Regions from separate parts of the Hoeflea sp. 108 genome, predicted to be linked through region 2. Evidence: riboswitches for the same ligand, from Rfam matches in the RefSeq annotation. Region 2 holds a riboswitch; the other holds the start of a gene.
What was found. Region 2 has a riboswitch for cobalamin ahead of B015_RS0112385 (ribonucleoside-diphosphate reductase subunit alpha). Riboswitches for the same ligand answer to the same signal wherever they lie in the genome.

Region 1 (4,401 bases), 1.3 Mb from region 2:
CGCCCTTGCCGGCGTCGAGATCGACATGGGCGAGAAATTCGGCGGCGAGATTTCCGCCGGCTGGGTCGGCCAGACCTTTGACGACGACAGGCTGGGCAGCATCTCCGCCGCCTCCGTCGCCGCAGATCTCCGGTGGTCGCCGATGCGCGGCACCATCGTCACCCTCAACGGCACCACCTCGCTGGAAGGTTCGACGTCGGCAGGCGAAAGCGGCTCAGTACTCTATGCGGCGCGTCTCGGCGTCGAGCGCCAGATGCGCGCCAACCTCACCGGCTTCGCCGCCGCCGGCATCGGCTGGCGCGACTACGCCGGTTCGACCGACCATGATCTGTCCCTCAGTGCCGAGGCGGGCCTCACCTGGTGGCTCAACCGCTACACCGGCCTCACCGGACGCCTGCGCCACGAGACCTTCAGCAGCACGCTCTCCAACCGCGACAGCACCACCAACAGCGTCTTCGTCGGCGTGAAAGTTCAGCGCTAGGGTCTCAGCGTGCCGGCTTCGACTGGTGTCGCCTGCACATCCCGCAATTCGTCATCCTCGACGTAGCAAGTGGAGAGTGTCGCGGATCCATGCCGTGACCGGCAAAGTTGTCGGGACGGTCCAGAACGGCCGGAGCTGCGAGCCCCCAAAACGAGCACCCGGCAGCGCAAGAACGCCCGCCGCCCCGCTCATCCCAATCCTGCCACCGCCTCCTTCACCCCCTGCTCCCCCTCGCCGGCAAACACTTCGCTCATGACAAGCTCGGCCAACGGCAGCCGGTTGCCCCAGCCATGGCGCTCGAGATCTGGGCGCGCGGCGAATTCGCTGACGCGGCCAACGCAGAGATAGGCCACCGGCACGACATGTTCGGGGATCGCCAGCAATGCCTTCAGTGCGTCACGGTCGAGGATACTGACCCAGCCGATGCCGATGCCTTCGGCACGCGCCGCCAGCCAGAGGTTCTGCACCGCGCAAACAGTGCTGTAGAGATCCATTTCCGGATTGTGCCAGCGCCCCAGCGGCGAGTTGGCCGAGCGTGCCCGATCGCAGGTCACGACCAGGTTGAGCGGCGCCTCGCAGATGCCTTCGAGCTTGAGCTTGCGATAGAGTGCCTGCTTCTCCTCGACAATATGCGGCAGCTCCTGCCCGCGCGCCGCGAAAAACAGGTCGCGCACCAGCGCCCGGCGCTTGGCATCGCGGATGATGATGAAGTTCCATGGCTGCATGAAGCCGACCGATGGCGCGTGATGCGCCGCCATCAAAAGGCGCGCCATGACCACGTCGTCTATCGGATCGGGCAGGAAATGGCTGCGCACGTCGCGGCGGGTGAAGATGGCCTTGTAGACGGCGTCCTGCGCCGCGGCATCGAACGAGCCGCAGGCGGTTTGAACATGGGCGGCCGGCATCGCGTGTCCCCTTGCGATAGAAACGGCGTCCGCCCGCCTGTCCATGCGGTGGACCATCTCTGCCGGGCCGGTCTTCTGGCTTCGAGTTCATCCCGCTTTCAGCACCTTCCCATCCTGCCGGACAGTGGCTTTTGCCGATACGGTCCCTCTTACAGCGCTGGGCACGCCACGGAGTTTCACCGTGTTCCCGATTCTCCCGCATGAGCGGGCACCTGGCGGGAGTGTTCTACAGGCCTTGCGGGCCCTTGGCCACCGCGCCGCGCGCCCGAAAATGACGCGCGGGCGACATTGACGGGGCTCAGCGGCTGGGTTTCACCTCGCCCAGAAGCCCTTCGATCACTTCGGCCATGCGGCCGCTGATGTCAGAGCGCGCCAGGGCAAATGCCACATTGGCCTCGACAAAACCTTCCGGCGAGCCGCAGTCGAAGGTCCGGCCGCGATAGTGATAGCCATAAAAGGGCTGCGACTTCTCGAGCTTCAGCATGGCATCGGTCAGCTGGATCTCGTCGCCGGCGCCGCGCTCCTGCTTGGCAAGCAGTTCGAAGATCTGCGGCTGCAGGATGTAGCGGCCGTTGATGAACAGGTTCGACGGTGCCGTTCCCTGCTTCGGCTTCTCGACCATGCCGTCGATGGCAAAACCGGTATGAACGGCCTTTCCCTTGCCGACGATGCCATATTTGTGCGTCTCGGCCGGGTCGCATTCCTGCACGGCGATGATGTTGTTGCCGGTCTCGGCATAAAGCTCGACCATCTCGCGCATGCAGCTCTTTTCCGACTGCATGATCATGTCGGGAAGGAGAAGCGCGAAAGGCTCGTCGCCGACCAGTTCACGCGCGCACCATACAGCATGGCCGAGGCCGAGCGGCACCTGCTGGCGGGTGAACGACGTCTGGCCCGGGGCCGGCTGCAGCTTCTGCAGCCGCTCCAGCTGATCACTTTTGCCGCGCTGGGCAAGCGTATCGTAGAGCTCGAACTGGACGTCGAAGTGATCTTCGATGACCGCTTTGTTGCGGCCGGTGACGAAGATGAAGTGCTCGATGCCCGCCTCGCGGGCCTCGTCGACGACATACTGGATGACGGGACGGTCGACGACCGTCAGCATCTCCTTGGGGATAGACTTGGTGGCCGGCAGAAAGCGGGTGCCCAGGCCTGCGACGGGAAATACTGCCTTGCGAACTCTTTTCATTGCGCGGTCGTCCGAAAGAGAAAAATCGATATCAGGCACAACATTCTCATGCCTGAATTGAAGAATACTGAACGCGTTGGCACAATGGGGTGGCACGAGCAAGGCCGAGATCACGCGATCTTGATTGTGTTGGGCCTTCGGGGGACAATCCGACCCACGGCTTTTAGGTCCCCAGGGGGACTATGGTAAACTGATTGATAACCGGCATCGGCGATGAATCGACTTTCCGAACTCTTCCAGGAGGAAAGAATGCCCCTTCGCAAGACCGCCAGAAGCCTGGCAGGATTTGCCACGATCGCCGGCCTGTCGCTCGCGCTGCTGCTGCCTGCGGGCAAGGCTTCGGCCGAGGCCGGCTTCGAACGCTGGGTCGCTGGCTTCCGCGCCGTCGCCGCCGACAACGGCATTTCAGCGTCGACCTATAACCGTGCGTTCCGAGGCGTCACCTCGGCCGACCTGGAAGTGCTTGAAAAAGCGCGCTTCCAGCCCGAATTCACCGCACCCGTGTGGGACTATTTCGACAACCGCGTCCACGACCAGTCCATCGAGGTCGGCCGCGCCATGGCGCGCAAGTGGAAGCCGTGGCTCGACCGCATCGAGGCCAGCTACGGCGTCGACCGCTACGTGCTGCTCGCCATCTGGTCGATGGAATCGAACTACGGCGAGATTCTCAAGAACGACAAGGTGATGCGCAATGTCGTGCGCTCGCTGGCGACCCTTGCCTATGGCGACGAGCGCCGCTCGAAATATGCCCGCACCCAGTTGATCGCGGCGCTGAAGATCCTGCAGCGTGGCGACATTGACGAGAGCCATCTGATGGGCTCGTGGGCCGGCGCGATGGGCCACACCCAGTTCATCCCGACCAGCTACCAGGCCTACGCAGTCGACGCCGACGGCAACGGCAAGCGCGACATCTGGAACTCGGTGCCGGATGCGCTAGCCACCGCTGCCAATCTGCTCAAGAAGAACGGCTGGCAAGGCGGTAAGACCTGGGGCTACGAGGTCGTGCTGCCCGAGGGCCGAAAGTTCCCGTCGGGCTCGATGACGCTCGACAAGTGGGCGGAACTCGGCGTCGAGCGCGCCAACGGCAAGGCCTTTAAGCGCGGCTCCGATGTCGCCACCCTCAAGGTGCCCGACGGCCGCGGCGGTCCCGCCTTCCTGATGACCAAGAACTTCCAGGTCATCAAGCGCTACAACAACGCCGACAAATACGCGCTGGCCGTGGGCCTTCTTGCCGACGAAATCGCCGGCTATGGTGGTCTTGTCCAGGACTGGAAACGGCCCTTCACCAAGCTCAGCTTCGAAGAGAAGCAGGAGTTGCAGAAGCGCCTGTCGGCTCACGGCTATTATGACGGCAAGGCCGACGGCAAGATCGGCGAGGGCTCGCGCTCCGCAATCAAGGCGTTTCAGGCACAGCTGGGCTTGACGGAGGACGGCCATCCGAGCATGGAAGTGCTCAAATGGCTGCGAAAGAAATAGCCACCGGAGGTTGCGTTTGGCATCGTCGCGTCGCTCGAAAAAAGCCGTTCTGCGCCTGACGATGCCACTGCTTGCGGTGGCGGTCGCCATGACCGCCATCCCTGTCGCAGCCCCTACCCCCGCCTTCGCACAGGACGGCATCTTGCGGCGCTGGTCGCTGCGCGACCTGTTCATGCCGCGCCGTGAGCCGCGCGTCGATCCCTACATCTTCGAAGAGCCTCAGGCCGCGCCGCCCAAGAAGGTCCGCAAAGCGCCGCGCAAGCCCCAGGAAGGGCTTGCCGGTGCGCCGGCCAAGCCGGCACAGCCGGCTGTGCCTGTCGTCGAGAAGGCGGCGGACGCCCGCACCATCCTCG
Region 2 (4,401 bases):
TCCGCGCCATGCGAGGTGCCGAGAACCAGCTTATGTCCGCTGCCGGACTCGCCAACGAAGGTGCGATCCTCGACCCATTTCACACGTGCTTTCACGAAGACGTCCTTCCCAATCAAAAAATGCCAGCAGGCAACAACCGCAGACTCTATCGTCAGCTAGCGCGGCGGATATCGATGCGCAAGGCACAGAGCGGTTACTCGTACGCTCAGTGCTTGAAGCAGTTTTCTCTGTGCCATCGCAGAAAGTGCGGATGAGGCCGATCCGACCCGCGCGTCGGCACAAGCGCTCGCCCGGTACGATTGATAATCCCGCGAATGCCATCGGCGTCGTTCGCTTGTCGGGAAATCAGGATCTCAAGCTCATCCGACAGGCTGATGAGCCCTCTGTCAAACATCCAGTGCGCAGTGCCGGATAGCGCAATGCCATTGCTCACGACATCGGGACCGCTGGCTTCCACCGGTCGGATATGCGCAGCTTCGACCTCAGCGCGTCCCCCGCCGTTGATGAGTTTTAGTCCGGTGACCGCACAGCGCTCGTCATAGGCGCGCAACACCACCTGCCGGAAAACGCGATCGCGCACGATGCGCGAACTGAGAAATGACGTCCGCTCCCGGGCTTCTTCGAAAACGAACGGCGTCTGCTCCTCCGCGAAGCCGTCGACAGACAATTCGGGGTCATTGCGCGGAAGTAGTGGCTCCGCCTGATCCAATCCGAGGCTGACGATCCGACCGAAGTCGCTCGGTGACAGTGCTCGAACAGCAGATTGCGCTCGCCCCGAGATAGCGCCGGCATCGTTCAAGAGACCGCGCTCAATCACGCCCGCGTCATTGGAGAACGGCACCGGTCTCGCGAAATCGAGATAGCTGCCAGGCTCGATGATCGCCAAGAACATACCTGGAACACTTGGATCGTTTATGACCTGCTGGACCCTGGCAACAGCAAAATACCCTTTGGTGTCAGCCACCTTGCGAGGTTCATAATAAATGATCCAGTCACCGACGCAGGCTTGAACTCTGCCGAAGTACTGCGAAGGAAATTGATAGCGCTCCGCCGGACTATCGTCGTAGATCGAATCCGACCTGTGAATGAAGACCCCATACCCCATAGGCCTTCCGTAGCGCGAACATCCGGGAATTGCGATCTGAAAATCTTCGAATTGTCGCAGGTTTTCTCAAAGATCAGCCAGAGGGGCATCTCGATTTCGCCGCTCGGAACTACCCGATAACAGGCGCATCGGGGCCCTGCAGCGAGGTCAACGCATAGGGGCGTCGTGCATGCCTTTCGCTGCAGCCTCTTCACAACACCCCAAACATCACAGATGACAGCGCCGATTCATGGCTCCTGTTCAACAGAGTAGCCGGGCAAGCGATCGACAAAGAGGTCGCGCCAGTTGCCCCGTGGGGGCCTGCTTGTCCAGCTCAATGGACGTTTCTCGGTCCAGATGGACATTGCGTTGAGCATCATCCACGAATTCCTCAGCACCCACATATTGACCATCCCCGTTATTTCACCACTAAATATACAAGTCGTGGTTCTTCCGAGTCGATTTCGGCCCGGGAGCTAAGAGGGAAGTCGGTGCCTCGAAAGGGAATGCCGACGCTGCCCCCGCAACTGTAAGCAGTGAGCTTGCGTCGAATAACGCCACTGATGCGATCGCATCGGGAAGGCCGACGTAAGTAATGACCTGCGAGCCAGGAGACCTGCCGTGACGGATTGATCGAACCTCGGGCGGGGTGTCCCGGCGGTGCGCTTGCAGTCGCATGGCCGATGGCATTTTGCGTCCAGCAGCGTTCCCGGCAAGCCCCGTCCGCAACGCCACGGGGATAGAGATGCCGGCGACTTCGACACAGACCTCCAACGGGATCGCTGCGATCCCTGTTTCCAATCCTAGAAAAGACACGACGGTGGCAGAACCTGCCTATCGCGTCATCCGCCGCAATGGCGGAGTCACGCCCTTCGATCCGACCAAGATCACCGTGGCGCTGACCAAGGCCTTTCTTGCAGTCGAAGGCTCGGTTGCCGCCGGATCGCGCCGTGTCCATGACGTGGTAGAGGAACTCACCGAGCAGGTGTCGACTGCGCTGGCGCGCCGGGTCGGCGAAGGCCGCACCATCCACATCGAGGACTTGCAGGATCAGGTAGAGCTCGCATTGATGCGCGGCGGTCATCACAAGGTGGCCCGCGCCTATGTGCTCTATCGAGAAGAGCGCGCCAAGGAGCGGCAGGCCGAGAAGGAGATCGCGGCGCTGCCCTCTCCCTCGCTTCAGGTCCGGCTCGACGACGGAACTCTTACCCCGCTCGACGATATCAGGCTGTCGCACATCGTCGAGGACGCCTGCCAGGGACTGGAGGCGGTAGCGGCAGCGCCCATTCTCACCGAGGCTCGGCGCAATCTCTATGATGGCATCACGCTGGACGAACTGTCGCTGGCACCGATCCTCGCAGCGCGCACTCTGGTCGAGCAGGAACCGAACTACGCCTTCGTCTCGGCGCGGCTGCTGCTGGATCGCCTGCGGCGCGAGGCGCTGAGCTTCGTGTCCGGCCGCCCCGAGCAGGCTACGCAGGACCAGATGGCCGAGCGCTATCCCTCCTACTTCGGTGAGTTCGTGGCCGCCGGCATCGAGGCCCATCTGATCGACCCTGAGCTCGGCCGTTTCGATCTCGTCCGGCTGGGCGCAGCCCTCAAGCCCGAGCGTGACCTGCTGTTCCAGTACCTGGGCCTGCAGACGCTTTACGACCGCTACTTCCTGTACACCAGGGGCAAGCGTATCGAGCTGCCGCAGGCTTTCTTCATGCGCGTCGCCATGGGGCTGGCGATCAGGGAGATCGACCGCGATGCCAAGGCAATCGAATTCTACGACCTTCTGTCCTCCTTTGACTTCATGGCCTCGACCCCTACCCTGTTCAACTCGGGCACGCTCAGGCCTCAGCTGTCGTCCTGCTTCCTCACCACCATCGGCGACGATCTCGACGCGATTTTCAAGGGCATCAAGGACAACGCCCTGCTCGCCAAATATTCCGGCGGACTCGGCAATGACTGGACCCCGGTGCGCGGCCTCGGCGCCCACATCAAAGGCACCAATGGCGAGAGCCAGGGCGTCGTGCCCTTCCTCAAGGTTGCCAACGACACGGCCATCGCCGTCAACCAGGGCGGCAAGCGCAAGGGTGCGGTCTGCGCCTATCTGGAGACCTGGCACATCGACATCGAGGAGTTCCTCGACCTCAGGAAGAACACAGGCGACGACCGTCGCCGCACCCATGACATGAACACCGCCAACTGGGTGCCCGACCTGTTCATGGAGCGCGTCGAGGCGGATGCGGAATGGACGCTGTTCTCGCCGGACGAGACCGCCGACCTGCACGACCTCTACGGCAAACCGTTCCGCACGGCCTACGAAGCCTATGAGGCCAAGGCGGCAAGCGGCGGCATCAAGGTTCACCGCAAGGTTCGTGCCGTCGATCTGTGGCGCAGGATCCTGACCATGCTGTTCGAGACAGGGCATCCCTGGGTGACGTTCAAGGATCCCTGCAACATCCGCTCGCCACAGGGCCATGTCGGCGTGGTGCATTCGTCGAACCTCTGCACCGAAATCACGCTCAACACGTCGAAGGACGAGGTCGCGGTCTGCAATCTCGGCTCGGTCAACCTCGCCAACCACGTGACAGACAAGGGCCTTGACCTCGAACGCCTGGCCAAGACCGTCAGCACGGCCATGCGCATGCTCGACAATGTCATCGACATCAACTTCTACACCATCCCCGAGGCGCGCCGCTCGAACCTCCGGCATCGCCCCGTGGGCCTCGGCCTGATGGGCTTCCAGGATGCCTTGCAGGCGCTGCGCATCCCATACGCTTCCAATGCTGCCATCGCCTTCGCCGACCAGAGCATGGAAGCGATCAGCTACCACGCCATCTCGGCCTCGGTGGATCTTGCCGCCGAGCGAGGCAGCTATCCGACTTTCGAAGGTTCGCTGTGGTCGAAGGGCATCCTGCCCGTCGATTCCATCCGTCTGCTGGAGGAGGCACGCCCAAGCGTGGAGATGGATGCATCCTGCACACTCGACTGGGAGGCCCTGCGCAAGCGCGTCAAGAAGACCGGGATGCGCAACTCGAACACCATGGCGATCGCGCCGACTGCGACGATCTCCAACATCTGTGGCGTGTCGCAGTCGATCGAGCCGGGTTACCAGAACCTGTTCGTCAAATCGAACATGTCCGGTGACTTCACCGTCGTGAACGCCCAGCTCGTCCACGACCTCAAGGTCCGAGGTCTGTGGGACGAAGTCATGGTGTCCGATCTCAAATATTTTGACGGCTCGGTCGGCCAGATCGACCGCGTGCCCGACGATCTCAAGGCACTTTATGCCACCGCCTTCGAGATCGAGCCAAGCTGGTTGATCG

Region 1: it holds a riboswitch for cobalamin, as region 2 does, so the genes downstream of both, bluB (5,6-dimethylbenzimidazole synthase) here and B015_RS0112385 (ribonucleoside-diphosphate reductase subunit alpha) in region 2, are expected to answer to the same signal.

The regions. Positions count from the first base shown of each region.
Region 1 is NZ_KB890024.1:3,838,728-3,843,128, forward strand. Features, by position in the region: gene B015_RS0119070 (outer membrane beta-barrel protein) at 1-481, shown strand, start outside; gene bluB (5,6-dimethylbenzimidazole synthase) at 670-1,386, opposite strand; cobalamin riboswitch at 1,434-1,617, opposite strand; gene galU (UTP--glucose-1-phosphate uridylyltransferase GalU) at 1,685-2,572, opposite strand; gene B015_RS0119085 (lytic murein transglycosylase) at 2,822-4,048, shown strand; gene B015_RS0119090 (DUF459 domain-containing protein) at 4,137-4,401, shown strand, end outside.
Region 2 is NZ_KB890024.1:2,516,620-2,521,020, forward strand. Features, by position in the region: gene B015_RS0112375 (OsmC family protein) at 1-95, opposite strand, end outside; gene B015_RS0112380 (HNH endonuclease) at 206-1,105, opposite strand; cobalamin riboswitch at 1,513-1,723, shown strand; gene B015_RS0112385 (ribonucleoside-diphosphate reductase subunit alpha) at 1,830-4,401, shown strand, end outside.